DNA from 3 places in the Rhizobium sp. AB2/73 genome. Region 1 is predicted to be linked to each of the others. Evidence: predicted binding sites of a transcription regulator. Region 1 holds the regulator's gene; each other region holds the start of a gene.
What was found. The regulator LexA, encoded in region 1, represses DNA repair genes until DNA is damaged. The targets are predictions, from matches to a motif close to TGTTCNNNNTGTGTTCNG.
Positions count from the first base shown of each region.

Region 2: a site for LexA is predicted at 6,288-6,305, ahead of recA (recombinase RecA). Genes of this name have one in related genera too.
Region 3: a site for LexA is predicted at 3,875-3,892, ahead of I8E17_RS16000 (helicase-related protein). Genes of this name have one in related genera too.

Region 1 is NZ_CP067071.1:1,382,135-1,392,517, reverse strand. Features, by position in the region: gene I8E17_RS07025 (VOC family protein) at 1-815, opposite strand, end outside; gene lexA (transcriptional repressor LexA) at 1,235-1,957, shown strand; gene I8E17_RS07015 (ComEC/Rec2 family competence protein) at 1,938-4,406, opposite strand; gene gltA (citrate synthase) at 4,696-5,985, shown strand; gene lpxB (lipid-A-disaccharide synthase) at 6,013-7,194, opposite strand; gene I8E17_RS07000 (LpxI family protein) at 7,191-8,072, opposite strand; gene lpxA (acyl-ACP--UDP-N-acetylglucosamine O-acyltransferase) at 8,075-8,890, opposite strand; gene fabZ (3-hydroxyacyl-ACP dehydratase FabZ) at 8,887-9,360, opposite strand; gene lpxD (UDP-3-O-(3-hydroxymyristoyl)glucosamine N-acyltransferase) at 9,353-10,383, opposite strand, start outside.
Region 2 is NZ_CP067071.1:1,667,069-1,677,451, reverse strand. Features, by position in the region: gene I8E17_RS08435 (PAS domain-containing sensor histidine kinase) at 355-2,973, shown strand; gene trpS (tryptophan--tRNA ligase) at 3,197-4,216, shown strand; gene I8E17_RS08425 (pseudouridine-5'-phosphate glycosidase) at 4,275-5,201, opposite strand; gene I8E17_RS08420 (carbohydrate kinase family protein) at 5,248-6,192, opposite strand; gene recA (recombinase RecA) at 6,432-7,517, shown strand; gene alaS (alanine--tRNA ligase) at 7,691-10,351, shown strand.
Region 3 is NZ_CP067071.1:3,258,731-3,269,113, forward strand. Features, by position in the region: gene I8E17_RS15995 (RNA-binding S4 domain-containing protein) at 100-504, opposite strand; gene I8E17_RS16000 (helicase-related protein) at 508-3,633, opposite strand; gene I8E17_RS16005 (DUF3309 family protein) at 4,902-5,057, shown strand; gene I8E17_RS16010 (YMGG-like glycine zipper-containing protein) at 5,104-5,358, shown strand; gene I8E17_RS16015 (hypothetical protein) at 5,506-5,679, shown strand; gene I8E17_RS16020 (beta-ketoacyl-ACP reductase) at 5,934-6,659, opposite strand; gene I8E17_RS16025 (acetyl-CoA C-acetyltransferase) at 6,824-8,005, opposite strand; gene phaR (polyhydroxyalkanoate synthesis repressor PhaR) at 8,247-8,819, shown strand; gene rpmF (50S ribosomal protein L32) at 9,172-9,357, opposite strand; gene I8E17_RS16040 (glutathione S-transferase family protein) at 9,530-10,177, opposite strand; gene mtgA (monofunctional biosynthetic peptidoglycan transglycosylase) at 10,306-10,383, opposite strand, start outside.

The DNA.
Region 1 (10,383 bases):
CGCGTATAGGTGACGCCGTTAGCAGTGAAATGCGACGATGTCACGGAAAGATCGCGCGTCTTGAAAAGGATTGCACGTGCCCTGAGTCCCGGATCGTCAGCAGAAACAGGCAGGTCATAGAAGGCCTCCATGCCTTCCGGCGTCAAAATCTCGAGATCGGCGTTAGCTGCCTTGACGGTCAAACCGAAGGAATGCTCCGTTATTTGTGGGTTGCCGACAACGTCTTCAAAGAAGCGGCGATAGGCTGATGGCTGCGGCGCGGAAAGCGCCACGCGCGCGATGCCGGTCACCCCGTTTTCATGGCGCTCCAGCACGCTTCTGTCAGCCGGAAGGGGATTGATGCGTTGACAGCAGAAGGCGAGAAAATCCGGCGCACGCAGATCAGCGGCAAAGGCAAGACGAAAGCCGGCTGTGGTTTCGGTGCCGTCCGGCATCTTCATGGGACGGGAGAAATCCAGCATCTGTCCCGCAGAAATCGCCGCCTCTTTGAAGCGCTTGTCATCCGCCACCGCATCATCCGTACCGAATACCACGGTCGAAAAGCCATTTTCGCCGACCCGGAAGCGATAAGCCTGGTCACGAGCAACGAAAACGTTGCCATCCAAGATGCTCTTCTCGCACTGCTCCGTCGATGCCACGCCCAGAGGCTCTAAATAGGTTTTATCGGCAAGAAAGACGCAGGCATTCTGTGTGCCAAAGGGATGGCGCGCATCCGGAGCCACCGTAAAACCGAGCTTGCCGAGGCGCTCGCGCGCCAAAGCGATGTCGACGGTTGGCAGCACGAGGTGATCCAGCGGATGCGGAGACGAAATCATGGCTTCTCCCGTTTGCTTGTGGCAGCAGATTTGCGCCCATCCCCCGCGCAATTCAAGATGGAAGCATGGAACACCCGGAGCACACGACATGGATCGAAGGCAATCTCGCAAACGTGATTGCCGATTCTCTCCCATGGCCGGCTCATGCAGCCGCGCGGCCTGTTCATCCAAATGCTCGGCGCACGGGCTGAACAACAAAGTCCTGGAAGCGAGTAGAACGGCATTTCTCTTATTTTTCTGCAGGTTAACGGAGATATAGCGCGCCGATGTTCCGAGCCGATCCATTCGCAAATGGCAATTATTTAACTGACCTCACAAGGCTTTACCGAAATTTAAGCACTTGCGGAACACATATGGAACATATAGTGTCCGTTCTGGATTTGTTTCGCAGCTTTTCTTGATTCTGGGGTTCCAAGACGATGTTGACGCGCAAGCAGCAGGAACTGCTTCTCTTCATTCATGAACGCATGAAGGAATCCGGTGTTCCGCCATCCTTCGACGAGATGAAGGATGCATTGGATCTGGCATCGAAATCCGGCATCCATCGCCTGATCACGGCGCTGGAGGAGCGGGGCTTCATCCGTCGGCTGCCGAACCGGGCCAGAGCGCTCGAAGTCATCAAGCTTCCCGACGCCTATAATTCGAGCCTGCAGCAGCGCCGCGGCTTTTCACCGAGCGTTATCGAGGGCAGCCTCGGCAAGCCGCAGCCCGTTGCCCCGCCCGCTCCGTCGAAGGTGGCAAATGACGATCACAATAGCTCGGCATCGGTGCCGGTGATGGGCCGCATCGCTGCCGGCGTTCCGATCTCAGCCATCCAGAACAATACGCACGATATTACCGTTCCCGCCGACATGCTCGGATCCGGCGAACATTATGCGCTTGAAGTTCGAGGGGATTCGATGATCGATGCCGGAATTTTCGACGGCGACACGGTCATCATCCGCAATTCGACGACGGCTAATCCCGGCGATATCGTCGTTGCACTCGTCGACGACGAAGAAGCGACGCTGAAGCGCTTCCGCCGCAAGGGTGCCTCCATCGCGCTGGAAGCCGCAAACCCGGCCTATGAAACCCGCATCTTCGGACCGGACCGCGTCAAAGTTCAAGGCAAGCTCGTTGGCCTTATTCGTCGCTATCACTGACCGGTGAATTGTCGACGGCGGGTGACGCTGGCGCAATTGGCGCGTCGAATTTGCCGGTGCGCCAATCATAGGTTCGATGCCTGGTCCACGGACGCTGCGGATCCTCGAATGCGGCTGAGATAATGGGCTTGTCTGCGGTAAGCGCCATTTCGATGGAGCCGGTTTTGCGCAATGTCGCACCGGTTATGAGCATCGCTCCGGAACGGCAATGGTCGAGCCGTAGCCGGATTGGCGTCACGATAATGTTCCCCGTGTCGCAAGCCGCGGGCAGGTAGGCCGCGTTTTCGATAGTGACCAATATCGCGCCGTTTTCAAGCATGGCCGCGCACCATGCTCCTTTCTGGCAGGCGAAACTGCCCTGCATGGTACGGTCCAAGGCCTCCTCCATTGCGACGCGGACCGCCTTCTGTTCTTCACTGTTCAATCGCTTATAACGATCTGCCTTACCGATTTGTGGAAGTCGGCTGTCAGCCGGGAGCATAGTCGGAGGCTGATGGTCCGCCGCGACCAGTGCCTTTTGCCATTGTTCGAAAATGAAGGCCTGCGGTCTCTCGCGATTGGTCGCGAGTATATCGTCCTGGCGCAACGCGACCAGGACGCCATCTTCGGAGATCATCAGGTCGGGTTTCGGTACGCCAGGTCCGAATGCCGCCAAGCCCATGGACAAGAGCGATAATAGCAGGCCCAGATGGCGAAGCCGGGTCCGCAATATGCTCATGATCAGGAAGCCGATAATGAATGTCGGCATCAGCCAGGCCGGCTGGCGACCGAAGGTAATATCGCCTCCCCAACCGGCTACGGTTCTTGCGATCATGATAACGAGTTCCAGTCCCTCTCCGGTGACTTTCCAGAAAGGCCCGTCGAGACCGAGCGGCATGAGCAGCATCGCCGCCATGCCGAATGGCATGACGATGAAGGAGACGATGGGCATAGCGGCGAGATTGGCAGCAAGCCCATATGTCGCCAATCGGTGAAAATGCTCGATCGAGAAGATAGCGGTCGATGCGCCACCGATGAACGAAGTCGACGTCACGCCTGCGAAGAAACGCGTGACGAACAATAGCGGACTTAGTACACGGAGGCGCGGCAGGATGTTTTCACGATGCCGCCGCCGTTTCCAGAGCGAATAGCCCGACACCAGCGCCAGCGTTGCGGCATAAGACATCTGGAAGCTCGGGCCGAGCACTTGCGACGGCGACAGTACAAGAATGACAATGGCAGAAAGTGCGACGTTGCGCAGACTGATCGATGGCCGATCGAAAAGCACGGCCACAAGCATGATCGCCATCATGATGAAGGCACGCTCGGCAGACACGCCGAAGCCGGAGATGAGATAATAGGCCGTAACAGTGAGAAGCGCGCCGAGGGCTGCGAACTTCTTGGTCGGCCAAGCCTGCGCGACACCGGGAAACAGGCTGAACAGATATCGCAGACCGACATAGAAGATGCCGGCCGATAGCGCCATGTTGAGGCCGGAAATTGCAATGATGTGGGTCAGGCCGGCAATTCGCAGGGCTTCGGTCGTATCCTTCGAGATCGCACGTCGCTCATCGGTGACAAGCGCCGCTGCAAAGGCGCCGGTATCTCCCGGCAAGGTTTGCCTGATCCTGTCGCCTATGCTGTTGCGCAGGCCGGCGAGCCAGATATCGGCCATATCCATCAGAGAACCGGCGGCATTATCACCGGCCGGAGACAATAATTTCGGCATTCCGTAGGCAAAGCCGTTCGCACCGATACCATTGAAATAGGAACTGAAGGCGAAATCATTGAGGCCAAGCAAGGCCGGTCCGGCCGGCGGCGTCAACCGCGCCCTACCCTGGATGCGATCACCGAGATCGAACGGCTCCGCCTGCTTGCGCACGAAGATCGTAACCCGCTGCGGCGCGCGGCGAATGGAAGGTTTTTCCGTTGCCTCGACACGAATGACATAGCGCCAGCGTCCATTGTCATAGGATTCCCGTCGTTCGATCTGACCGGTCACGGTCGTGGTCACGACCGAATCGAGCATGACGGTAGAAACCCGCCAGCTCTCGCATTGCGCCAGCGCCATGCCCAGGCAAAGGAGCATGCCTGCAAAAAGCAGATGGCGAAACAGCCTGCCTGCCTCCCGCATGAGCGCAAAGCCACAGGTAAAGACCAACAGGCCTGCAAGAACAGCCTGTGGAGGCGGATCGCTGCCAGCCTTGAACCAGAAAATTGCACCAAGGCCCATATAGATCGGCGCGAGCAGGATCGCGCGACCATGAGCCGCCTCCTCTTCAATCAATCTGAAGGTGCCAAGCCGAATGCGGCTTGATATCCGCAACAGCCGGGATGTCAGCCGCGTCTGGTCCTGCGTCCGTTCCCCTCGCGGCACTTCGGCGGGGAAGGTATTCGTGGCAACAACAGGGCGAGGCTGCGAGAGCGCAGCGACGTCCCCACCCTCTTTCCGCTGCTCGGATGCCTCCAAATTAGGCACTCGCCGCCGTCCCCACGCAAAACTACAGCTTTCGCGCGATTTTTGCCGTCAGCAGGCGGTGAATTCAACCAAAATCGACGCAAGCAGGCTCAATTGGGCCGGTTTCGCCGCCTAACATAATTAAAGGCGCTTCTGCAGTGCCCAAAAGTTGATACTGCATTGCACAATTCAGCGTTAGGATAACTTGGCATTAGGCTCTGGATCATATAGCTAGTCGGTAGTCGCTTAACCTTTTGGCGCTTTTTATGGCGTCAATCCCGCCAAATCTTGGAGGATCAGCATGACGGAACAAAGCGCGAAACTAACTTGGGGTGAAAAGACGGTGGACCTGCCGGTCAAGACCGGAACCATCGGCCCGAGTGTCATTGATATTGGTGCCCTTTATAAGAACACCTCCACTTTCACTTACGATCCTGGTTTCACCTCCACCGCGTCGTGCGAGTCGAGCATTACCTATATCGATGGCGACGAAGGCGTTCTGCTGCACCGCGGCTATCCGATCGATCAGCTGGCCGAACACGGCGATTTCCTCGAAGTTTGCTACCTCCTTCTCTACGGTGAACTGCCAACGGCAGCGCAGAAGAAGGACTTCGATTATCGCGTGACCCACCATACGATGGTGCACGAGCAGATGTCGCGCTTCTTCACCGGCTTCCGCCGCGACGCACATCCGATGGCCGTCATGTGCGGCTGTGTCGGCGCGCTCTCCGCCTTCTATCACGACTCCACCGACATCACCGATCCGCACCAGCGCATGGTCGCAAGCCTGCGCATGATCGCCAAGATGCCGACGCTTGCCGCCATGGCGTACAAGTACCATATCGGCCAGCCCTTCGTTTATCCGAAGAACGACCTCGACTACGCGTCGAACTTCCTGCGTATGTGCTTTGCCGTTCCGTGCGAAGAATATGTGGTCAATCCGGTACTTGCCCGTGCCATGGACCGCATCTTCATCCTGCATGCCGATCACGAGCAGAATGCTTCCACGTCGACGGTTCGTCTGGCAGGCTCTTCCGGCGCCAATCCGTTTGCCTGTATCGCTGCAGGCATTGCCTGCCTCTGGGGACCGGCTCACGGCGGCGCCAACGAAGCTGCGCTGAACATGCTGAACGAAATCGGCACGGTCGACCGCATTCCGGAATTCATCGCCCGCGCCAAGGACAAGAACGATCCCTTCCGCCTGATGGGCTTCGGCCACCGCGTCTACAAGAACTACGATCCGCGCGCCAAGATCATGCAGAAGACGGCGCACGAGGTTCTCGGCGAACTCGGTATCAAGGACGACCCGCTGCTCGACATCGCGATCGAGCTGGAGCGCATCGCTCTCACCGATGAATATTTCATCGAGAAGAAGCTGTACCCGAACGTCGACTTCTATTCCGGCATCACGCTGAAGGCTCTCGGCTTCCCCACGACCATGTTTACCGTTCTTTTTGCTCTTGCCCGCACCGTCGGCTGGATCGCCCAGTGGAACGAAATGATCGAGGATCCGCATCAGCGCATCGGCCGTCCGCGCCAGCTCTACACCGGCGCTCCGCTGCGCGAATATGTACCTGTTTCCAAGCGTTAAGCTTCGGTATTGAAACAAAAAAACCGGTCAGAGATGACCGGTTTTTTTATGGGCTAGAACGTCCAGAACAATCTGCGCAGCCTTGTCGCCGGGCGGCTCCTCTGTCTGCATCCGTTCCCAGACCAGATCGTAGCCAGCAAGCATCGCCGCACGCTCCGGCGTGTCGCTCGACAGGCGCTCCATATAACGTGCCAGCATGCCCGGCCGCAGAACATCGTTGATGAGCTCAGGCAGAACGGCATAGTCTGCGATGAGGTTCGGCAAGGCGGCCGTCCAGATCTTGATGCGCGACAGCACGAATTTCGCCAGCCATTCCGTCTTATAGGTCGAGACTACGGGAACGCCCGCCAGCCCAAGCTCCAGGATTACGGTTCCGGAGGCTGCCATGGCGGCATCCGCCTTGGCAAAGGCACTCCATTTGGCATCCTGGCCGACGAGTATATCCGGCTTGACCTGCCAATTAGCCGTCAAAGAGCGAACCACCGCCTCCTGCCGCGGCACGGTCGGCAGCAGAAAATGAACATTATCATTTCTCCGGCTAAGTTCTTCGGTAGCCCGTTCAAAAACCGGAAGGAGATGCCGGATCTCCGATGCACGCGATCCGGGCAAAAGCAGGATCGTCTTTGCCACATGAGCGCCGGCCAGACCGCGCAAGGCGCGCTGACGTCGCGTCTCCACAAGATTGGCATCGACCGTCAGGCGGTGGCCGACATAAGTGGTTGCCGGACCGCCCAGGCGCTTCATGGCAGCAGGTTCGAACGGCAAGACGGCCAGCACATGGTCGACATAGGCAAGCATCTGCTGTGCGCGATATTCTTTCCACGCCCAGACACTGGGGCAGACGTAATCGATAACAGGCAGATCGGGCAACGCCTTGCGCACCCGCTTGGCAACGCGATGGGTGAAATCGGGGCTGTCGATGATCACAAGCACGTCCGGCTTTGCAGCAATAATCGCATCCGCCGTCTGCCGGATGCGGGCCAGCAGCTTTGGCAACCGCTTGATGACCTGAATGAAACCCATGATCGAGAGTTCGGAATAATCGAAGAGCGAGCGCAGGCCCTGCGCCTCCAGTGCCTCGCCACCGACCCCCACTAGCTCGACCGGACCATCATGGCGTCGCTTCAGGGCTGCGACGAGATCGCCGCCCAGCAGATCGCCGGAGACTTCGCCGGCAACGACGGCAAGCTTCAAAGACGCTGCGCTCACATGAAGCCCTCCGCGCTCAGGCCGCGGTCGATGCCGCAGACGAAAATACCGGCCTCATCGGCGGCAGCGATCACCGCTTGCCGATCAAGGATCAAGGCCCTGCCGGCTTCGACTGCGACGCCGCCCAGGCCAGCCTTCTTGGCATTCGACACTGTAGAAACGCCGATCGAGGGCAGATCGGCCCGAATATCCTGCTGCGGTTTGCAGAGCTTGACGAGCACGCCGCGCCGGCGCGTCGAGATGCGTCCTGCTGCGCGCAGCTCGGCAACTCGCTCGATCATCTTATCGGTACCCTCGGCGCCTTCGAGCGCAACAACGCGGCCGCCGACGCTGACCGCGCCCTGCCCGACATCCAGGAGCCCCAGTGCATCCGCCGCCTTCGCGCCCTGAGCGATATCGCGCAGATCCTCTTCCACCGGCGAGATTTTTCCAAGCGGGCCGGTCGTCGCCAAGAGATCCGGTGCGATTTCATGCGCACCCACGACGCGAACCCCGCCAGCTTCGATCAGGCGAATGACCATCTGCAGGACGGCATTGTCGCCGCCCGAAAGAAGCGTGCGGATGGTAGAGGGCAGTTCCTTGATGACCCGCCAGGTCGGATGCACCTGCCGCCATGAAGGGCGTCGTGCAACACCGCCCGACATGACAACACGATCGACGCCATGTCGGCGGAACATTGCCTCGAGACCGGCAAAATTGCCGACGCCGAGATTGGCGTAATCAAAGGCAGACCAATCGCGATCGGCCTCGTCGGTCAAAGCGATGATAACGGGATTTTCACCGGCCTGCCGGGCGGCTTCGGCGACGTAAACCGGCAAAAGGCCACTGCCTGCGATGATCGCCAGTCTGCCCTTGCCATTTTCGCTGGCCGAAACCACCCTCAGCTCTTGCCACGATTCGGCGATGAAAGCGCGCGGTCGCTATCGGCAGCAATGAAATCGAGAATTTCCATTACTTCCTTGCAATCGGTATATTCCTCGCGGATAGCCGCCGCATTGTCGCGGATGGATCCTTCGGCTTCGAAGATGCTCTTGTAGGCGCGGCGAACGCGGTGAATCACCGCGCGATCGATCCCTGCACGCGTCATTCCGACGACGTTCAACCCCGACAATACGCCCGGATTGCCGTTCAACATGCCGTAAGGAATGACATCATAGCTGGCTGCCGTAAGGCCCCCGATGAAGGCTTGCCTGCCTATGCGGGTAAACTGGTGCACAGCGCAGCCGCCGCCAAGAATGGCGCGGTCTTCGATGGTGACGTGTCCGGCCAGCATGACGTTATTCGACATGATGACATTGTTGCCGACGCGGCAATCATGTGCGACGTGCGAATTGGCAAGGAACAGGTTGTTGTTGCCGACAATCGTCCTGCCGCCGTAGTCGGCCGTACCGGTATTGATCGTCACGCCCTCGCGGATCGTGCAGTTCTCGCCGACATCAAGCGTCGTTTCCTCGCCATGATGGTGGACGCTCTGCGGATCGCCACCGATAACAGCCATCGGAAAGATCTTCGTTCCCTTGCCGATTGTCGTACGACCGGTCACAACGGCATTATTGAGCAACTGAATATCGTCATGCAGCACAACCTTGGGACCGACATAGCAGAACGGGCCGACAACAACATTCTCGCCGATGACCGCGCCGTCTTCGACAACCGCCAGCTTATGGATGCGGGCGCTCTTTGCGATGCTGCTCATGCCTGTTCCTGATCCTTCCGTACGATCATCGCACCGATATCGGCCTCGGCGACCAGCGAACCGTCAACCTTGGCATCGCAATGGAACTTCCAGATGGTCCCGCGCTGCTTCTGCTTGACGACGTGGAATTCGACACGGTCGCCCGGAACGACCGGCCTACGGAAGCGGGCGTTGTCGATCGTCATGAAGTAAACGAGGTTACCGCCGATGCCGTCCTTGCGGGCGCAGATCGCACCGGCCGTTTGCGCCATTCCCTCGATGAGCAGCACGCCCGGCATGATCGGCGACTCCGGGAAATGTCCGGTAAATTGCGGCTCGTTCGCCGTTACGTTCTTGATGCCGATCGCGGAATTATCGCTATCGATCTCGATGATCTTGTCGACCATCAAGAAGGGATAGCGATGCGGCAAAAGCTTCATAATTTCGATGATGTCAGCCGACGACAGCGACGTCTTGGCTTCCTCAGTCATGCTCCGCACTCCCGTCCTTCTTGTCTCTGGCTCCTGACCGCTTCGCGATCTCCGCCGATTCCCTTAGAAAATCCCAAAGCGGCCGCGCCGGAAGACCCGCATAGCGCTCGCCCGCCGGGATGCTGTTCATCACGCCGCTCTTGGCACCGATCTGCACGCCGTCGCCAATGTGGATATGCCCGTTGAGGCCTGCCTGTCCGCCAATCTGCACGCCATCGCCGATCACCGTGCTGCCGGCAATGCCGACCTGGCTGACGATAGCACAGTGGCGACCGATGCGGACGTTATGTCCGATCTGGACCTGATTGTCGATCTTCGTGCCTTCGCCGATCACGGTATCATCCATGGTGCCGCGATCGATCGTTGTATTGGCGCCAATCTCGACATTGTCCTGGATGATGACGCGGCCGATCTGCACGATCTTGACCATGCCGCGCGGTCCCGGCGCATAGCCAAAACCGTCCTGGCCGATGCGCGTGCCATTGTGGATGATGACGCCATTGCCGATATAGGCGCAGAGCACACTCGCACCCCCGCCGATGCTGCAATTGCGCCCGATCTTGACACCCGGCCCGATGAGGGCGTTAGGGCCGATATAGGTCCCCTCGCCGATCTCCGCACCAGGGCCGATGATCGCACCGGGCTCGATGCCGATATTGGCCTCCAGCTTAGCGGTCGCATCGATGGTCGCAGCGGGAGAAATCACGAGCGGATTCGCCGTGAACGTAACCGGCCGCATGGCTTGCGGATGCAGCAACGCGCCGGCAATGGCGAAATCCGTATGCGGCTTCTTCGACAGAAGGACCGGGATGTGATCGGGAACGAAAGACTTCAGTGCCGGAAGGCAAATGATGGCTGAAGCCTTGCAGGTCTCCAGCTCAGCGCGATTCTTTCGGGAAAGGATATAACAAACGTCACCCTCGCCTGCCCGATAGACGGGAGCGATAGATCTGATGACGACCTCGGAAGAGGCCGTATCAGCCAGCTCCGCCCCAAGATGCTCAGCCAGTTGTTTCAAGCTGA
Region 2 (10,383 bases), 280 kb from region 1:
TACAGCGCCGCGCGCCAGATGTGACGCGCAAAGGTCGCTGTAGTACTTTAAATCCACTGCATAATTTTACTCTTAAATCGAATCCAATCTAAGGAATTATGCAGTGGGCGCAACTGTCGCGGGTAATGCTTTGACCGTGACCCTTCTATATCGCGATCATATGAACAGGATTGCGCCGGAGACAAGATGCGATTGCAGGCTGTTGTATTCTATTGCTTGTGAATTCAAGTCTTTCTGGTCCGGCAAAGCTTTTTGCGGATGACGCAAATTGATAAAGAAGATTCGAAAGGTCCGACTCCGGCGACGCCAAGGTGTATGACATGTCGCGAGGAGAACGGCCGATACGAGGGGTTTATGACGAAGCAGCGTCCGTCCGACGAGTATAGCGTGCCGCTGGTGGATCGCGGAGTTCGTTCTGGAACCGTGCTGCGCATCATCCTGCTCGCGCTTGTTCTCGTGGCCGCGGCAGCGGCCTTCGTCGTCTTCAAGAACCAGCTGGATAATGAAGCGGTTCTCGGCGGCCTTGGCATTCTGGCCATGGTCGGCATCTTTTTCCTGGTCTCTTCGATCATCGGTTTCGTCGAGGTCATGCCTCAGCCGCAGTCCGACAGCCTGGCGCGGTCCTTCCTCAACAGCCATCCCGACGGGACGCTGATCACCGACGAGAAGGGCCGCATCGTCTACGCGAATGCCGCCTATGGCCGGTTGACGGGGGCAACCAAGGCGACGGAAGTGCAGTCGCTGGAGATGCTCCTGTCGCGAAATCGCGAGTCCAACGAGGCTCTCTATCGTCTTGCCAATGGCCTGCGCGATGGTAACGAGGGGTCGGAAGAGTTTCGCCTGCTAAAGCCGCTCGGCCCGATGGACGGAGGCGGCAATGGCGCGCATTGGTACCGGCTGAAAGCGCGGGTGCTGCCGGCCGAGCAAGGCGCCAACAAGGCACTGCATATCTGGCAGATCACCGATATCACCTCCGAGCGTGACGACCAGGAACGCTTCTTCAAGGAACTGCAGAACGCGATCGACTATCTCGACCACGCGCCGGCCGGTTTTTTCTCCGCCGGACGCAAGGGTGAAATCTTCTATCTCAATGCGACGCTTGCCGAATGGCTGGGCTTCGACCTGACCAAGTTCGTGCCGGGTTCGATGACGATCGGCGATCTGGTGGCCGGCGAGGGGCTGGCGCTCATCCAGTCCGTCCAGGCCGAGCCGGGATTGAAAAAGACAGTGACGCTCGATCTCGATCTGCGCCGGTCCAATGGCCAGAGCCTGCCCGTTCAGATCGTCCACAGCGTCACGTCGATGCGCGACGGCGCTCCGGGCGAGAGCCGCACCATCGTCCTGACCCGCCAGAACGGTGGGGATACCGAGCAATCGGCCTCCGCCGCCGCGATGCGTTTCAGCCGCTTCTTCAACAATACGCCGATGGCGATCGCGTCCGTGGATGGCAACGGCCGCATTCTGCGGACGAATGCGCCCTTCCTGAAACTCTTTTCGGATCTGGTCTCGCGCGACGATATCGAGCGCGGTGCGGCCCTCGAGAGCGTCGTCAACGAAAGTGATCGGCCGCAGCTGCAGCAGGCGCTGGCGGCAGCCAAGGACCGGCAGGGCGACATTCCGCCGATCGACTCCCGCAATCCGAAAGACGAGACGCGGCATTTCCGCTTCTACGTCAATGCCGTCATCGACCAGACCGACGAGGCGCCGGAAGAGGCTGCCATCGTCTATGCGGTCGAGGTGACAGAGCAGAAGGCGCTCGAGACCCAGATGGCGCAAACGCAGAAGCTCAATGCCGTCGGCACGCTTGCAGGCGGCATCGCGCATGACTTCAACAACGTTCTGACGGCGATCCTGCTGTCGTCCGATCATCTGCTGCTGCAGGCGCGGCCCTCCGATGCCAGCTTTGCGGATCTGATGGAAATCAAACGCAATGCCAATCGCGCAGCCGTGCTGGTGCGGCAGCTGCTCGCCTTCTCCCGCAAGCAGACCATGCGGCCAACGGTTCTCAATCTGACAGATGTGATCGGCGATCTCCGCATGCTTGTGGACCGGCTGCTGTCCGGTACGCATGTCAAGCTGGATGTTGATTATGGCCGTGATCTCTGGCCGGTGAAAACCGATCTCTCGCAATTCGAGCAGGTGCTGATCAACCTCTGCGTCAATGCCCGCGACGCCATGCCGGGCGGCGGCACGCTGACGCTGCGCACCCGCAATCTGCGTGCGGCGGATGTCAGTGCCTTCAACTATCCCTATCTTCCGCATGAAGACATGGTGCTCGTGGAGGTCAGCGATACCGGAACCGGTATCGCGCCGGAGATCATGGACAAGATCTTCGAGCCCTTCTTCACGACGAAGGAAGTCGGCAAGGGCACCGGTCTCGGACTTGCCATGGTCTACGGCATCATCAAGCAGTCCGGCGGTTATATTCAGCCGGAATCGGAAGTGGGCAAGGGAACGACCTTCCGCATCTTCCTGCCGCGCCACATCGTGGAAATGCCTTCGGTAACGGAAGCGAAAGCGGCGGAAAGCCGTGATGTTACGGCAATGGATCAGGGTGCGGGTGTCGCCGCATCTACGGAAGAGCCGGCCGATCTCACCGGCAAGTCCGCAGTCGTTCTGCTTGTCGAGGACGAAGAGGCGGTACGCCGTGGCGGCAAGCGCATGCTCGAGACGCGCGGCTACACCGTCTACGAGGCCGGCTCCGGCGTCGAGGCGCTGGATATCATGGACGAGCTCGACGGTCAGGTCGATGTCGTCGTATCGGATGTCGTCATGCCGGAAATGGATGGTCCGTCGCTGCTACGCGAACTGCGCAAGAAATATCCGGACCTGAAATTCATCTTCGTTTCGGGCTACGCCGAGGATGCCTTTGCCCGCAATCTGCCGGCCGATGCGCAATTCGGCTTTCTGCCGAAGCCGTTCTCGCTGAAGCAGCTTGCCGTCGTCGTGCGCGAGACGCTGGACAAGAACTAAGTCTGAGGCGTTTCGCACCTCTCCATGTTGCCGATTGTGGCGCAACGGTGTAATCAACCGCCCATGATCGACCTTGCCAAGCCCGTTTGCCAAATGTGGTGGCGCTCCTTCTAGGAGCGGCAGTCGTCATGTCTTGAAATCGACCCTGCCGCCGTGATCCGGCAGGCATGGTCCATTCCGTTTTCCTTCCCGATTGCGGCGGCTCCTTTTGCGGAGCAACGAAATGTTTTCCCCTATCGATACCCGCCCTGTCATCCTGACGGGCGACCGGACGACAGGTCCACTCCATCTCGGCCATTACGTCGGCTCGCTGAAAAGCCGCGTTGCGCTTCAGCATAGCCACGAGCAATTCCTGCTCCTGGCGGATACCCAAGCGCTGACCGACAATGCCCATGATCCCGAAAAGGTTCGGCGCAACGTCCTTGAAGTCGCCACGGACTACCTAGCCGTCGGCATCGATCCAACGCTGACGACGATCTGCGTACAATCCGCCTTGCCGGCGCTGGCGGAGCTGACGCTGCTCTATCTGAATTTCGTCACGGTCAGCCGCCTGGAGCGAAATCCGACGATCAAGACGGAGATCCAGCTGCGCGGCTTCGAACGCGATGTGCCGGCCGGCTTTCTCTGCTATCCGGTCGCGCAAGCCGCCGATATCACGGCCTTCAAGGCGACGGTCGTTCCCGTCGGCGAAGATCAGGCGCCATTGATCGAGCAGACCAACGAGATCGTTCGCCGTCTCAATCGGCAGATCGGGCGAGACGTTCTCGTCGAGGCTGCAGCCATGGTGCCAAAAGTCGGGCGCCTTCCGGGCGTCGACGGCAAGGCGAAGATGAGCAAATCGCAGGGCAATGCGATCCCGCTTTCGGCATCGCCTGGTGAGATCAGGGATGCAGTGCGACGCATGTACACCGATCCGCATCACCTGCGCGTCGGCGATCCGGGCAAGGTTGAGGGAAACGTCGTCTTCACCTATCTCGATGCCTTTTGCGAGCATCGGCAGTTGGTCGAAGAGATGAAGGCGCATTATCGGCGTGGCGGCCTCGGAGACGTCACCTTGAAGAGACATCTTGAGGACATCCTGCAAGCGCTGTTCGCGCCGATCCGCGAACGCCGCGCGCATTATGCAGCCGAACCGAACTATGTCATGGAAGTCGTGCGAGAGGGGACGAGAAAAGCGAGGGAGCGGACGGAGGCGACACTTGCCGAATTGCGCGACGCCTTGGGCCTGTTCACGCTTACCTGAAACAAAGGGCCGGGCGATCTTCTGACGCGCCCGGCCACTCTCATAGCTGCTTGTCTGATTATTCCGCGAGCGCGACGGCGATCTCGGCGGCCAGGCGCGCATTGTTTTCGACAAGCGCGATGTTGGTCTTGAGGCTGCGGCCTTCGGTAATGTCGAAGATCGTGCTCAGCAGATAGGGCGTAACCGCCTTGCCGCTGATCTCATCCCGCTCAGCGCTGTCGAGTGCGCGCTCGATGTAGATTTCCATCTCCTCACGCGGGATCTCGTCGGCTTCCGGAACCGGATTGGCGATCAGCATGCCGCCATCGATGCCGAGCTGTTCGCGTGTCGTCTGGAAGTTGGCGATCGCAGCGGGGCTATTCAGCGTCAAAGGGCTCGTGAGCCCGGATGAGCGCGACCAGAAGGCCGGGAACTCGGTGCTGTCGTAGGTGACGACCGGAACACCGCGGGTTTCCAGCACTTCCAAGGTCTTCGGAATGTCGAGGATCGCCTTGGCGCCGGCGCAGACGACGATGACACCCGTGCGCGCGAGCTCTTCAAGATCGGCCGAGATATCGAAGCTCTCTTCGGCGCCGCGATGCACGCCGCCAATACCGCCGGTGGCGAACACCTTGATGCCGGCGCGGGCGGCGGCAATCATCGTGGCGGCAACGGTGGTCGCGCCGGTGCGGCGCTCAGCGATCGCAAAGGCGATGTCGGCGCGCGAAACCTTCATCGCACCTTCCGTCTTGGCGAGGGCTTCCAGCTCTTCCGGCTCAAGACCGATATGCAGCGTACCGTGAATGACGGCGATAGTCGCCGGAACAGCGCCTTCCTGCCGGATGATCGCCTCAACGCTGCGGGCCATCTCGATATTGCCCGGATAGGGCATGCCGTGGGTGATGATCGTCGATTCCAGGGCGACGATCGGTGCACCGCGCAGCTTGGCGGCAGCGACTTCCTTCGAATAGGAGATCGGAAGCAGGGGCGAGATAGGCTGGGTCATTGTCGTTTCCAATTCACTGAAACAGTATACGCGTCTTGAGCAGGCTTCATGACAGAATTTCGGCCTCGGGAACAAGGGCCAATGCCGCCTTTAGCAGCTCGGGAGAGAGATTTTCCGCCGTCGCATAGGGGGACTGGACGGTGATTGCTGCCGCCGCTGCCCCATGACGGACGGCTTCTGCGAGATCGTGGCCGGCCAGCAGCGCCGAAAGAACGCCTGACGCCAGCGAGTCTCCCGCGCCGGTGACATCGGCCACATCTTCGACCACAGGCGGCTGCAGGCTGACGATGGCATCACGCGAGAAGGCGATCAGGGGTCGTTTCCCGCGGGTGATCACGCCATTGCGCAGGCCGAGCGCACGCAAAGCATTTACCCATTCGCGCGGATCCTCCGGACGGATTTCGGTCAGCGCCGCGGCTTCGGCCTCGTTGAGGAACAGGTGGCCGATTCCGGCAAGGCTCGGTTTCAGCCGCACGACTTTGGCCGGCGAGATGGCGATAGCGGCAACGGGCTTGCCGCACAGAGCAGCTCTTGCCGCAATTGCTCCTAAGGTTTCGGCAGGCAGATTGGCGTCGCAGAGAATGAGGTCGGTTTCTTCGAACGCGTCCCGAACGGCGCGAATCGCCAGGCGTCGCGGAACGAAGAGCTTGTAAAGCTCCATGTCGGCAAGCGCGATGACGAGATTGCCGTCATTCTCAAGGATCGCCGTATAGCTCGGCGTCTTGCGATCGAGGAAGACAAAGGGCTTGTCATCGATGCCGGCATGGCTTGCCGCTTCCGCCACCATTTCGCCGGAGGGATCGCCGCCGCGCGGCGAGATCAGCTTTACGTCGAAGCCGAGGCGAGCGAGATTTCGGGCCGCATTGAAGCCGCCGCCGCCGGGCTCCTCGAACCATGCGCCGGGATTGCTGGCGCCGGGCGCCGTCTCGCCGAAAATGCGGCCGCGCCGGTCGATATGGGCGCCGCCGAGAACGAGAATCTTTTTCGCCATAGGATTATCCTCAGCAGTCGAAAAGGCGAATCGAGCGAGCCGCAAACATCTCGCAATTCACCGCTTCTGGCATGTAAGTGCCTGGGAAGAAAGAAGAAAACAAAAATAGAACGAAATTCATTTTACCTTTTTCTTTCAATCGCTTGTTGTGCCCTTGCGATATGAGAACAAATCGAGTACACAATTCTCATCGGCGGCGACATTGCTAGAGCGGCTTCAATAACCTAAAGGTGGATCGAATGTCTCAGAATTCTTTGCGGCTTGTAGAGGACAAATCGGTGGATAAAAGCAAGGCACTTGAAGCGGCACTCTCTCAAATTGAGCGGTCGTTCGGCAAGGGCTCGATCATGAAACTCGGCTCGAACGAGAACGCGGTCGAAATCGAAACGGTTTCCACCGGCTCTCTGAGCCTCGATATCGCTCTCGGCATTGGCGGCTTGCCGAAGGGGCGCATCATCGAAATCTACGGGCCGGAAAGCTCGGGTAAGACGACACTGGCGCTGCAGACCATCGCAGAGGCGCAGAAGAAGGGCGGCATTTGCGCCTTTGTGGACGCGGAACATGCGCTCGATCCGGTCTATGCCCGCAAGCTCGGCGTCGACCTGCAAAACCTGCTGATTTCGCAGCCCGATACCGGCGAACAGGCGCTCGAAATCACCGATACGCTGGTGCGCTCCGGCGCCATCGACGTTCTCGTCGTCGACTCCGTTGCGGCATTGACTCCGCGCGCCGAAATCGAAGGCGAGATGGGCGACAGCCTGCCGGGTCTGCAGGCCCGTCTGATGAGCCAGGCGCTGCGCAAGCTCACGGCTTCGATCTCCAAGTCCAACTGCATGGTGATCTTCATCAACCAGATCCGTATGAAGATCGGCGTCATGTTCGGTTCGCCGGAAACGACGACGGGCGGCAACGCGCTGAAGTTCTATGCCTCGGTTCGCCTCGACATCCGCCGCATCGGCGCCGTCAAGGAGCGCGAAGAGGTGATCGGCAACCAGACGCGAGTCAAGGTCGTCAAGAACAAGATGGCGCCGCCCTTCAAGCAGGTCGAATTCGACATCATGTATGGCGAAGGTGTTTCCAAGACCGGCGAACTGGTCGATCTCGGCGTCAAGGCCGGCATCGTCGAAAAGTCCGGCGCTTGGTTCTCCTATAATAGCCAACGCCTCGGCCAGGGCCGCGAAAATGCGAAACTCTTCCTGCGCGACAATCCGGATCTCGCCCGTGAAATCGAGTTGTCGCTCCGCCAGAATGCCGGTCTCATCGCCGACCGCTTCCTGCAGAATGGCGGTCCCGATGCCGATGATGGCGACGCCTCCGGGGAATAAGGATCTTCGGGAGTAGTTCCCGACCTGAGACTGAGACTTTAAATTGGAACCGGCCGCATTGTCCAAGGGATGTGCGGCCGGTTTTGTTCGTGCGGCTGGACAGCGCCCGGAGCGAACGATAAAAGCCTCTGACTTTGACGCAAGTTGTTGACGGCAGTACTGAAGGGCCCCCTATGAGCGGTGTGAATGAAATCCGGTCGACCTTCCTCGACTATTTTAAGAAAAACGGCCACGAGATCGTGCCGTCGAGCCCGCTGGTGCCGCGCAACGATCCGACATTGATGTTTACCAATGCCGGCATGGTGCAGTTCAAGAACGTGTTCACCGGTCTGGAGCAGCGTCCCTATACGACCGCTTCGACGGCGCAGAAATGCGTTCGCGCCGGCGGCAAGCATAACGACCTCGACAATGTCGGCTATACCGCGCGCCATCACACCTTCTTCGAGATGCTCGGCAATTTCTCCTTTGGCGACTATTTCAAGGAGCGCGCCATCGAGCTTGCCTGGAACCTGATCACGAAGGAATTCGGCCTCGATGCCAAGCGCCTGCTGGTCACGGTCTATCACACCGACGACGACGCCTTTAACCTGTGGAAGAAGATCGCCGGCCTTTCCGACGACCGGATCATCCGCATCGCCACCAGCGACAATTTCTGGGCGATGGGCGATACCGGTCCCTGTGGCCCCTGTTCGGAAATCTTTTACGATCATGGCGATCACATATGGGGTGGCCCTCCCGGCTCCCCGGAAGAAGATGGCGACCGCTTCATCGAGATCTGGAACCTCGTCTTCATGCAGTTCGAGCAGATCACCAAGGAGCAGCGCGTCGACCTGCCGCGTCCGTCGATTGACACGGGCATGGGCCTCGAGCGCGTTGCCGCAGTGCTGCAGGGCAAGCATGACAATTACGACATCGACTTGTTCCGCGCGTTGATCGAAGCTTCGGAAGAGGCGACCGGCGTGAAGGCCGAGGGCGAGCATCGCGCAAGCCATCGCGTCATTGCCGATCATCTGCGTTCGTCTGCCTTCCTGATCGCCGATGGCGTGCTGCCGTCGAACGAAGGCCGCGGTTACGTGCTTCGCCGCATCATGCGCCGCGCTATGCGTCACGCGCAGTTGCTCGGTGCCAAGGAACCGTTGATTTGGAAGCTCCTGCCGGCGCTGATCCAGCAGATGGGCCGTGCCTATCCGGAGCTGGTACGCGCCGAGGCACTGACCTCCGAGACGCTGAAGCTCGAAGAAACCCGTTTCCGCAAGACGCTGGAGCGCGGCCTGTCGCTGCTCAACGATGCCACTTCGGAGCTGCACAAGGGCGACAGCCTGGACGGCGAAACCGCCTTCAAGCTCTACGACACCTATGGTTTCCCGCTCGACCTGACGCAGGATGCGCTGCGCGCCCGCGGCATCGGCGTCGATATTTCCAGCTTCACGGATGCGATGGAGCGCCAGAAGGCTGAAGCACGCTCGCATTGGGCAGGCTCCGGCGACAAGGCGGCCGAGACCATCTGGTTCGAACTCAAGGAAAAGCTTGGTGCGACCGAATTCCTGGGCTACGACACGGAAACGGCCGAAGGCGTCATCCAGGCGATCGTCAAGGACGGTGTCGCGGTCGACAGCGCCTCTGCCGGCGACAAGGTGCAGATCGTCGTCAACCAGACGCCGTTCTACGGCGAATCCGGTGGACAGATGGGTGATACCGGGGTGATCTCCAGCGATCACGGCAAGCTTGTTGTCGGGGACACGCAGAAAAAGGGCGAGGGTCTCTTCGTTCACAGCTCCGAGGTTTCCGAAGGCAAGATCAAGGTCGGCGACGCTGTCGTCTTGACCGTCGATCACAACAGGCGCTCGCGCCTGCGCGCCAACCATTCCGCCACCCATCTGCTGCACGAAGCACTTCGCGAAGTGCTCGGCACCCACGTGGCGCAGAAGGGCTCGCTGGTCGCGCCGGAGCGCCTGCGCTTCGACGTGTCTCATCCGAAGCCGATGTCGGTCGAGGAGTTGAAGGTCGTCGAGGATATGGCCAACGAGATCATCCTGCAGAATTCGCCTGTCACGACCCGTCTGATGAGCGTCGACGATGCGATCGCGGAAGGCGCGATGGCGCTGTTCGGCGAAAAGTACGGCGACGAGGTCCGCGTCGTGTCGATGGGGCAGGGTGTTCGCGGGGCCAAGTCCGGCAAGCCCTACTCGGTCGAGCTTTGCGGCGGTACGCATGTCTCCGCCACCGGCCAGATCGGCTTGGTCCGCATTCTCGGCGAAAGCGCCGTCGGCGCCGGCGTGCGCCGTATCGAGGCTGTTACGGGTGAATCCGCGCGTGACTATCTCGCCGAACAGGACGATCGCGTGAAGAGCCTCGCTTCGACGCTGAAGGTCCAGCCGGCCGATGTCGTTTCCCGCGTCGAAGCCCTGATGGACGAACGCCGCAAGCTGGAGCGCGAATTGGCTGATGCCAAGCGCAAGCTTGCCATGGGCGGCGGCCAGGGCGGTTCGGCCGATGCGGTACGGGATGTCAACGGTGTCAAGTTCCTGGGCAAGCCGGTTTCCGGTGTCGACCCCAGGGATCTCAAGGGCATGGCGGATGAAGCTAAGGCAGGTCTCGGTTCTGGCATCGTTGCGCTGATCGGCGTTTCGGACGATGGCAAGGCAAGCGCCGTCGTCGCTGTCACTGAAGATCTGACGAGCCGCTTCAGCGCTGTCGATCTCGTCCGCGTCGCTTCGGCTGCGCTCGGCGGCAAGGGCGGTGGCGGCCGGCCCGACATGGCCCAGGCCGGCGGCCCAGATGGCGCCAAAGCTGATGAAGCCGTTGAGGCGATTGCGGCGGCGCTTGCCGGCTAAGGCTCTGAGTTCCGATGGGTAATCAAGAATGG
Region 3 (10,383 bases), 1.9 Mb from region 1:
TCCGGCGGGTTACCGGCAGGTTGATCGTGAGGTATCCACTTTGTCAGCCAATTTCAAGGACAAACAATCTTGAAAACCGTCTGCGACAGGCAGAGTTTTCTAATCGTCGTCGGCGGTGAGGCGGTCGATTGCGCGCCGATCTCGTTTCGTGGGTCTGCCGCTACCCGGTGCTCGCAACGCCTGCTCGAACGGGGTGAGACGTTTTGTCTCATCCGGCGGCGGCGTCAGATCTTCGTAAAGCAGCCTGGCTTCCTCGAATGGCCCCCTGCGTTGGCCGGCCGACCGCACCATCAATACGATATCGCGCCGCTCGAGCGAGAGTTCGATACGGTCGCCTGCCTTGACGCCGAAGCTCGATTGGGCGATCCGCTCGCCATTCACCCTGACGCTGCCGTTTTGCACGTAGAGCTGCGCCAATGAGCGGGATTTCACCATGCGGGCAAAGAACAGCCATTTATCGATGCGCTGGCGCGAACCGGAAAATGGCTGTTTCTCGTCCGTCATGGCCTATTTCTTCATCTGCTCCTTGAGGGCAGCGAGCTTGGCGAAAGGAGAATCCGGATCGATCGGCTTTTCCTTGCGCGGCGGCTTGGCTTCGAAGCGTAGCGGCTGCGATGCGCCGCGATTGTTGCGATCATTCCGGTCGCCACGTTCCTGACGATCGCCCCGTTCGCCACGGTTGCCCTGATGCTGGGGACGGCCGCCTTCGCGATTGCCGCGCGGCCCCTTATCGCCGCCACGAGCTTCACGATTGTCGCGTCCGTCGCGACGATCACGACCGCCTTCACCGGCGGCTTGCTCGCCGCCACGGCGATTGCCCTGGTGACCACGGCCCTCGCCCTGCTGGCCGCGACGATCGCCATGGCCACGGCCACCCTGACGCTGCTGATTGTCGTTACGACCACCCAGACGCCAAAGCAGAACCGGCTTAGGCTCGGCTGCTTCCGCGGCAACAGCACCAGCTTCGGTAGCCTCGGCGGCCTCAGTCGCTACGGCAACCGGTTCAGCCGAGACATCCGCAGCCGGAGCTGCTTCCTGGGTGACAGCTTCCGTTTCCTTAGCCGGCTCGTCACTCGCAGCATCGGCATCGTCATGGTCGGCCTTTTCAGCAACGGCGTCCGCGGCCGGCGCCGCTGGTGCCGCAGCCGCATCCTGCTGGGCGAGGAAAGCCACAGCCTCCTCCGCCTTTACCGAATCGGCGCGATAACCGAGACCCTTGAGGATTTCTTCCATATCCTCGAGCGTTGCGCCGAGAATGGAGAGCATTGCGGTCGTCGTGGTGAAACGACGGCCGTCATAGGCGCCGTCAGGGCGCGAAGCCTGGCCGGGCTTCCACTGCAGTAGCGGACGAATAAGGTCCGCCAGGCGCTCCAGAATGTCGATGCGCACCGCGCGCTTGCCGAGGAACCGGAAGCCGGCGAGCTTGTAGAACATGCGCTCATAGCCTGGATCGGTGACGACCGAGGTGCGGCCGGCAGCGAGAACCGGTATCAGATCGCCATAGCCGGGCTTATCCAAGCCATCATTCTTCAACGCCCAAAGCAGCGTGATGAGCTCGGCCGGAGCCGGCTTCAGCAAGGCGGGCACGAAAATATGGTAGGCGCCAAAACGAACGCCATAGCGGCGCATGGAGGCGCGTCCATCCTGATCCAGCGACTTCACTTCCTCAGTGACATCCCGGCGGAAGAGAACGCCGAGATTTTCCACCAGCTGGAAGGCCAGTCCCTTGGCAAGACCCTGCAGATCCTCAGCACGCTGCAAATCGTCGAGCGGCTTCAGGATCGTGCTGATGTGGTGGTTCACGAAGCGCTCGATACGCGCGGCGACATGATCGCGCGCATTGCCCGTCAGCTGCTCGTCGGCGAGCAGGATGACGCGCGGACGCATGACATGATCGCTTCCCGACAGACGTGCCACAGGATCGCCGAGCCAGCGCACGAGGCCATCGGCACTGATCGCGAGATCGCCGTTGCCGGCCGCATGCAGACGTGCGGCACGTGCCTCGAATTCCAGCGCCAGCGCCTTCTGCGAGGCCGTCTGGACAGCCTTGGCATCGGGCCCCTCGGTCCCTGCGATAGGCGTGAACCGGAATCCGGTCAACTGTCCCACATGATGTCCCTCAACGAAGACATCTCCATTCACACTGATTTCAGCTTCCAGCATCGCATTCTCTCTCAGGCGCTTCATGAGCACAGATGTCCTGCGATCAACAAAGCGTTTCGTCAACCTCTCATGTAACGCGTCGGACAATCGATCTTCGATTTCCCGCGTCTTTTCTTGCCAGTGTGTCGGATCGGCAAGCCAGCCGGGCCGGTTCGACACATAGGTCCAAGTCCTTATCTGCGCGATTCGCGCCGAAAGCGTGTCGATCTCACCGTCAGTCCGATCGGCGCGGTGCACCTGTTCGGCCAGGAAATCCTCTTTCACCGTGCCATAGCGCACGAGATCGGAAAAGAGGGCGGCAATGAGATCGGCGTGCTGGGCAGGCGTGATGCGCCGATAGTCGGGAAGCGCACAGGCCTCCCATAATTTCTCAACCCGAGCCGGGTTGCTGGCAAGATCGACTATCTCCAGATCGCGTGACAGATATTCCAACGCCTGCTGGTCTACCGCAGGCAGCGCCCGCGTCAAGCCCTGCACGCGAGGCGCGTCTTCCAAACTTGCGCGCAACGCCGCGATCGAAGCGAAATCCAGATCCTTGCTGCGCCATTGCAGCACCTTGACCATATCGAATTCGTGTCCCTCAATCCGACGCACGAGTTCGTCGTCGAAGGGATCGACCTGTCCCGTCACGCCAAAAGTGCCATCCTTGAGATGGCGGCCGGCGCGACCTGCGATCTGGCCGAGCTCGGCCGGATTAAGGTTGCGGAACTGATAGCCGTCGAACTTGCGGTCCTGGGCGAAGGCGACATGATCGACATCGAGGTTGAGCCCCATGCCGATCGCATCGGTCGCAACCAGATATTCGACATCGCCGGCCTGATAGAGGGCCACCTGCGCGTTGCGGGTGCGCGGGCTGAGCGCCCCGAGAACGACGGCCGCGCCACCGCGCTGACGGCGGATAAGCTCGGCGATCGCATAGACCTCGTCGGCGGAAAAGGCGACGATCGCCGTGCGCTGCGGCAGGCGCGTGATCTTCTTCTGCCCGGCGTAGAAGAGATGCGACAGCCTGGGTCGTTCGAGAACGGTAATTCCTGGCAGAAGCTGTTCGAGAATCGGCCGCATGGTGCCGGCACCAAGCAGCAGGGTTTCGTCGCGGCCGCGCAGATGCAGGATGCGGTCGGTGAAGATATGCCCGCGCTCCAGGTCACCGGCAAGCTGCACCTCGTCGATGGCGACGAAGGAAGCGCGCGTCTCGCGCGGCATAGCCTCGACGGTGCAGACCGAATAGCGCGCATTGGGCGGTGATATTTTTTCCTCGCCGGTCACGAGCGCGACATTGTGTGCCCCGACCTTTTCGACAACGCGCGTATAGACCTCGCGGGCAAGCAGCCGCAGCGGCAGGCCGATCACGCCGCTGCCGTGTGCCACCATGCGCTCGATAGCATAATGGGTTTTGCCGGTATTGGTTGGTCCGAGCACCGCGGTTACGCCGCGTCCGCTCAGGATCATGGGCTGCGAAGTCTGAGTCATAGGTCCGTGCATGGGCGAGAAACTACCGTCTTCCGATCAGCATGTTCCTCCTGGAGGAAACGAACAGATGACGACCATATGTGACAAAGGCAAGACCCGAATGAAAAAACAGATACGACAACAATCGATTTCATCTTTGATCGCCTCAACCGTAAGCTACATTTCGGCTGCATCCCATGCGAGTCCCGGCGATTCCGGAACAGCTTGAGAACGAATCGGAGACGAATCGCTGACTCCACTGCGTTCCTTATTTGTTCACGACTACATATGGATTTCAATGAAAAGATTCACACCATATGCTGAATCTTGTTTACGCAACTTTTCCAGCGCAAAAGGAGTCAAGCGGAGAAAGCTCAGCCAGCGAAATTTCCCATCGCACTATGGTTAATGATCTGTAAATAATGAAGTTTCGCGTGAATCAAGGGATGGCGTTAACATCCGGGTCAAAGCCGGAACGAATCGGAGACGAATCGCAGATTCCTAGCGGTTCCGTTTCTGTTCTCCACAATATTTAGTGTTTCCCGGCCGCGGACATACCGGACTCTGAATGGTTGAGACCCGAATTCCGGCCGAATCAGCGATTGTGATTAACCTTTTAACGAGCTCAGCTATAACGAATCAGCAAATACACGCAAAAGCTGCAGCCATTAACACATCGATCAAAGCCGGAACGAATCGGTGACGAATCGCGGATAGGGGCAGGTATCGTATTTGTTCACGGCTACATATTGTATTTCGTCGGAACAGCATCGCGAAATAGCACTGCCATGAATAGACGAGCCTCCCACAAACCTGCCGCAAATTAAACAATCGCCTGGCGAGAACACCATCTATGCGGTTCACCCGGGCTCCGCTTCGCCCTCCAGCACCGTTGACGGCGTACCTGGAGGAGGCTCGCGGTTAACCCAAGTCCATATAGAGAACGAATCGCCGACGAATCACAGACATCGGGCCTTTCCCGTTTCGTTCACTACAAGCCATTGTATTTTAATCATATTTTAACCATACAAACGGATCTCCCATCGCTCCCGCAACGGCCATATGAGGTTGCCGCACGAACGTTTTCCTAAGAGCCCAGGCCCCTGCCTACTCGCATTTTTATTTCTTAGCCGGAACAATTATCGAGCACGCAAGTTTACATGGACAGAATTGAGGAACTCAGCCTGTTCCCTGGAAACAGATTTGAGCTGGAGCGCTGGAAGGATAACGCCGGATCGGAAAGCGATATTGGCGTTATATTCAAGCGATGGACATGGAGGAGACACATCATGCTTGGTACGGTATTGCTTGTGATACTGATTCTGCTGCTGATCGGCGCACTACCCAGCTGGGGTTACAGCCGGTCCTGGGGATATGGCCCATCGGGCGGTCTCGGGCTTGTTCTCGTCATTGTCCTCATTCTGTTATTAATGGGACGGATCTGATCCGCAGGTTATTGTTCAAACCTCGCAACACTAGGGAGCTAACACCATGAAGAAGATCATCGTCGCGATCGCCCTCCTCGGCGCATTGGCGTCGTGCACGGCAACGGAAAAAGGCACGGCCATCGGCGCCGGTACCGGCGCGCTGATCGGCGGCGTAGCCACGCATAGCTGGGGTGGCGCCGCTGTCGGCGCAGTCGCTGGCGGTGTAGTCGGCAATCTCATCGGACGCTCGGAAGATCGTCGCGGATATTGCATCTACCGCGACCGGTATGGTCACCGTTACGAAGCTCGCTGCCGCTAAAGCCGGCATCGCCTGACCGATCGTCCTTAACGACCGGTCAGGACCCGCTCTGGAACAAACTCACGGAACAACCGTTCCCTCGGGAAATCGTCTTCCCGCGCCATCAACCGCGGGAAGGGGGCAGTGTTTTGAGAAAGGAACGGCATCATGGCCGCAATCATCGCAAGCATTGCAGCACTCGTGCTCATCGGCACGACTTTCTACGCCCTCGCCAGCGCGGCAAGAGCACGCGGCAAGGAAAAGCAGCAGGTCGCACTTGAAGCCGTCGTTCTGGAATTCAAGCCACGGCAGCGACAGCAAGCAAATTCAAACCGGGGATGATTGCACGCGGGGACTGGGAACTCTTAATCCGCCTTTAGAGCCGGATGATTTTAGGTCGAGTCGGCCTAAAATCTAAATCCACTCTTGAATCTGAAGTAGGCGTGATGTCGTCCGAAAATCCTCTGATACTTTTCGGCATCTCGCTCCAAAACGGCCTGAAGCGGCTCAGCCTCCCGCAAGAGTTCCGAACCGCTTCATCTCATTGCCTTTACACAGCTTCGGGAAAAGCTGCCCTGCGCTTCTTCTGGAATTGCTTATACGAAGAGCTGGCCGCCATTGGCAGATATGGTCGATCCCGTGATGAAACCGGCATCGTCGCTGGCGAGGAAGACCGCGATACGGGCGATTTCCTCAGGCTCGCCGAGGCGCCCAACCGGGATTTGCGGGATGATGCGCTCGTTCAGCACTTTCTCCGGCACCGCCAGCACCATCTCCGTACCGATATAGCCAGGGCAAATCGCGTTCACCGTGATGTTCTTGGCGGCCCCTTCCTGGGCAAGCGCCTTGGTGAAGCCGAGATCGCCGGCCTTGGCGGCGGAATAGTTCGCCTGTCCCATCTGCCCCTTCTGACCGTTGATCGAAGAGATATTGATGACGCGGCCGAAGCTGCGGTCGCGCATGCCCTGCCAGACCTGATGCGTCATGTTGAAGAGGCCGGTGAGATTGGTGTTGATGACCTCATGCCACTGCTGCGGCGTCATCTTGTGGAACATGGCATCGCGGGTGATGCCGGCATTGTTGACCAGGATGTCGACATGGCCGAGATCATGCTCGACCTTGGCGATGCCCTTGCCACACGCCTCATAGTCGGTGACATCCCATTTGTGGACCGAGATACCCGTCACATCGTGGAAAGCCCGGGCCTTCTCATCATTGCCGGCATAGGTTGCCGCCACCTTGTAACCCGCATTGTGCAGCGCCATCGAAATGGCGGCTCCGATGCCACGCGTACCGCCGGTTACCAATGCCACTCTGCTCATGTGCCACTCCCCTTTTTTGCTGCGGAGGCGGGACGCCCGGAGCTCGGGTAGCCCGCTCCACTTTCGCCAATTCTTCTAGAAAATTCCTTTCAAGCCGCCTTAGAGCATGATGCCGAAAAGTGTCATGCGGCTCTCGGACGACATCATGCTCTACTTCTTTGATTTTAAAGCGCTTCGAAGCACATGGCGACGCCCATGCCGCCGCCGATGCACAGCGTGGCAAGCCCTTTGCGAGCGCCGCGGCGCTTCATTTCGAACAGCAGCGTATTGAGGACGCGTGCGCCCGAGGCGCCGATCGGATGGCCGATGGCGATCGCGCCGCCATTGACGTTGACGATCGACGTATCCCAGCCGAGGTCCTTGTTGACGGCGCAGGCCTGAGCGGCAAACGCCTCGTTGGCCTCGACAAGATCAAGGTCGGTGACGGACCAACCGGCCTTCTCCAGTGCCTTGCGGGAGGCCGGGATCGGTCCGGTCCCCATGATTTGCGGGTCGACGCCGGCCGTCGCCCAGGAGACGATGCGGGCCAGCGGCTGGATACCGCGGCGCGAGGCTTCCGCCTCGGTCATCAGCACGGCCGCTGCGGCGCCGTCGTTGAGACCGGAAGCATTGCCGGCGGTGACGGAGCCCTCCTTGTCGAAGGCCGGGCGCAGCTTCGCCATGGCCTCCATCGTCGCACCGTGACGGATATACTCATCGGCATCGACCGTGACGTCGCCCTTGCGCGTCTGGATCGTGAAAGGAACGATCTCGTCCTTGAAGCGGCCGGCCTTCTGCGCAGCTTCGGCCTTGTTTTGCGAGGCAACGGCGAACTGATCCTGCTCATCGCGCGAAAGCTGCCATTGGCGGGCGATATTTTCGGCCGTGATGCCCATGTGATAGCCGTAGAAGGCGTCCGTCAGGCCATCCTTGATCATGGTATCGATCATTTTCATGTCGCCCATCTTGGTGCCGGAGCGAAGGTTCGCGGCATGCGGCGCCATCGACATGGATTCCTGGCCGCCGGCGACGATGATCTTCGCGTCACCCGTTGCAATCTGCTGCAGGCCGAGCGCCACGGCACGCAGGCCGGAACCGCAAAGCTGGTTCACGCCCCATGCGGTCGCCTCCTGCGGAATGCCGGCTTTCATCGCGGCCTGGCGGGCCGGGTTTTGTCCTTCGCCAGCCTGAAGTACCTGGCCGAGGATCACTTCGTCGACTTCCTTGGCATCGACGCCGGCGCGCTCCAGCGCACCCTTGATCGCGGCCGCGCCGAGTTCATGCGCCGGAACGGTCGCGAAAGCACCGTTGAACGAACCGACAGCGGTGCGGGCAGCGCTGGCGACGACGATGGATGAACTGCTCATGGAAGCCTCCTCACAGAATAGACACGTATATGAGGCGAAACTGTCAAAGCTTTGCTTCCGAGTCAAACAGCAACAATTTTCATCGTGCAGATTTCACGAAGCTGTCACCGCCTTCAAAAAATCCAATCAAAGGAAAGGCCTTGCCGCATCGCACAAACCGATTGTCACCAAGCTTCTTTTGCGTCTACACTCCGGAGTGGAGGAATATTCCATACAATCAGACGGGGCCAGGAGACTGATAATGGCAAAAAATGAGGGCCAGATCGTAATCAAGAAATATGCCAATCGCCGCCTATACAATACCGGCACCAGCACCTATGTAACGCTGGACGACCTGGCGGAGATGGTGAAGAAGGGCGAGGAATTCATCGTCCAGGACGCCAAGAGTGGTGAAGATATTACGCATTCGGTCCTGACTCAGATTATTTTCGAACAGGAATCGAAGACCGGCAATACGCTGCTGCCGATTTCCTTCCTCCGCCAGCTGATCGGCTATTACGGCGATCAGATGCAGATGGTGGTCCCGAGCTTCCTCGAACACTCCATGCGCGCCTTTACCGAGCAGCAGACGCAAATGCGCGAACAGATCAGCCGCGCTTTCGGCGAAACGCCGCTTGGCAAGAACCTGCAACTGCCCATGCAGATGGTCGAGGAACAGGTCCGCCGCAACACCGAGATGTTCCAGCAGGCCATGCAGATGTTCTCGCCCTTCATGAAGCCGCCGGCCAAAGAAAGCCGCAAGGCCGAAGCCAAGGACATCGATGAATTGAAGGAACAGCTCCGCGCCATGCAGAACAAGCTGGATAGTTTGTGAGATAAGACGGCGCTGGAAAAGCGCCTGTGCGTTCATGGAGAGTTTTCACCCCCCTCTGTCACTTGGTGACATCTCCCCCACAAGGGGGAGATTGGTAATTCGCAGTACCTTCTCGCCACAAATCACAGGCGCATCTGCTGAAGCTGACCTATAAAGTTTATTCCAGGAAGAAGCGACATACTCCCAACGATCTCCCCCCTTGTGGGGGAGATGTCCCGACGGGACAGAGGCGGGTATCAGAGCTTCGACACACAAGCGGCCGCTTTGTCCCGCTATCGCATACCCCCGATCAAAACGAAAAAGGCCGGCGAACCGCCAGCCTTTTCATCCATGCCGTCAAGGCAGCGCTGGATTATGCGCTTTCCTTCGGCGTCAGAACCTGACGGCCGCGATACATGCCGGTCTTCAGGTCGATGTGGTGCGGACGACGCAGTTCGCCGGAGTTCTTGTCTTCGACGTAGGTCGGAGCCTTCAGGGCGTCAGCAGAGCGGCGCATACCGCGCTTGGACGGGCTCGTTTTTCTCTTCGGTACAGCCATTCTCGTTACTCCATGTACGGACGAAACATGTCCACGGCCAGCAAGGCGGCCGAAACAGACATGCATCAATTTCGGAAATTGGGCGGGCTTATACATGGCTTGCCGGGCTTTGACCAGTCCCTAATAGCATTTTTTGCCCGCCGCGCCAGATTCGCGGATATTCGAGGCCGAATCAGTCCTCATCCTCCGGCACGGTCCATGTTTCTTGCAATGCCGCTTCCTCCCATTTTTGCCAGGCAGGCAGCGCCTTCATAACAGCCATATAGTCCCGCGTATCCGCCGCAACCGCAATGTCATACCGCTCCAAGCGGCTGACGACGGGGGCAAACATGGCATCCGCGCCAGAAAAGCTCCCGAACAGGAAAGGTCCGCCTGAAAAGGCTCGCGCCTCGCGCCAGATGGTCTCGATGCGCGCTACATCCGTCATCACCGCATCTGGCAGCTCGCGGCGTGCAATCGGACGGCGCATATTCATCGGGCAACTGTTGCGCAGGGCACTGAAGCCCGAAATCATCTCCATGCTGTAGGATCGCGCCAATGCACGTGCCTGGCGATCCCTCGGCAGAAGCCCGGCATCCGGGAAAAGCTCGGCCGCATATTCGATGATGGCGAAGGATTCCCATACCTTGAAGCCACCGTGAACCAGCATCGGCACCTTGCCCGTTGGCGACACCTCACGAATGCGCGGATTTCCACCTGGAAAATCGAAGGGTATCAGCACCTCTTCAAAAGGAATGCCGCACCCTTCAAGAGCAAGCCACGGTCGAAAAGACCAGGACGAATAGTTCTTGTTGCCGATATAGAGAGTGAGCTCGTCCACGATCATTGTTTCCTTTTCAGCGCCGGAATCCGAAGGGAAAGAATTCTTTGAAATGATTCAAACCCGCCCTTACGTCACGGCCAAGGATGCCAGATGACGACAAGCCGATCGAACGACAAGTTCTGATATCAGTCATAAAGGCATTTGATATATGCGTCGGCATTGCGCGCGCGGCGCTGGATGAGCGAGGCGAGTTGGCTGAGGCC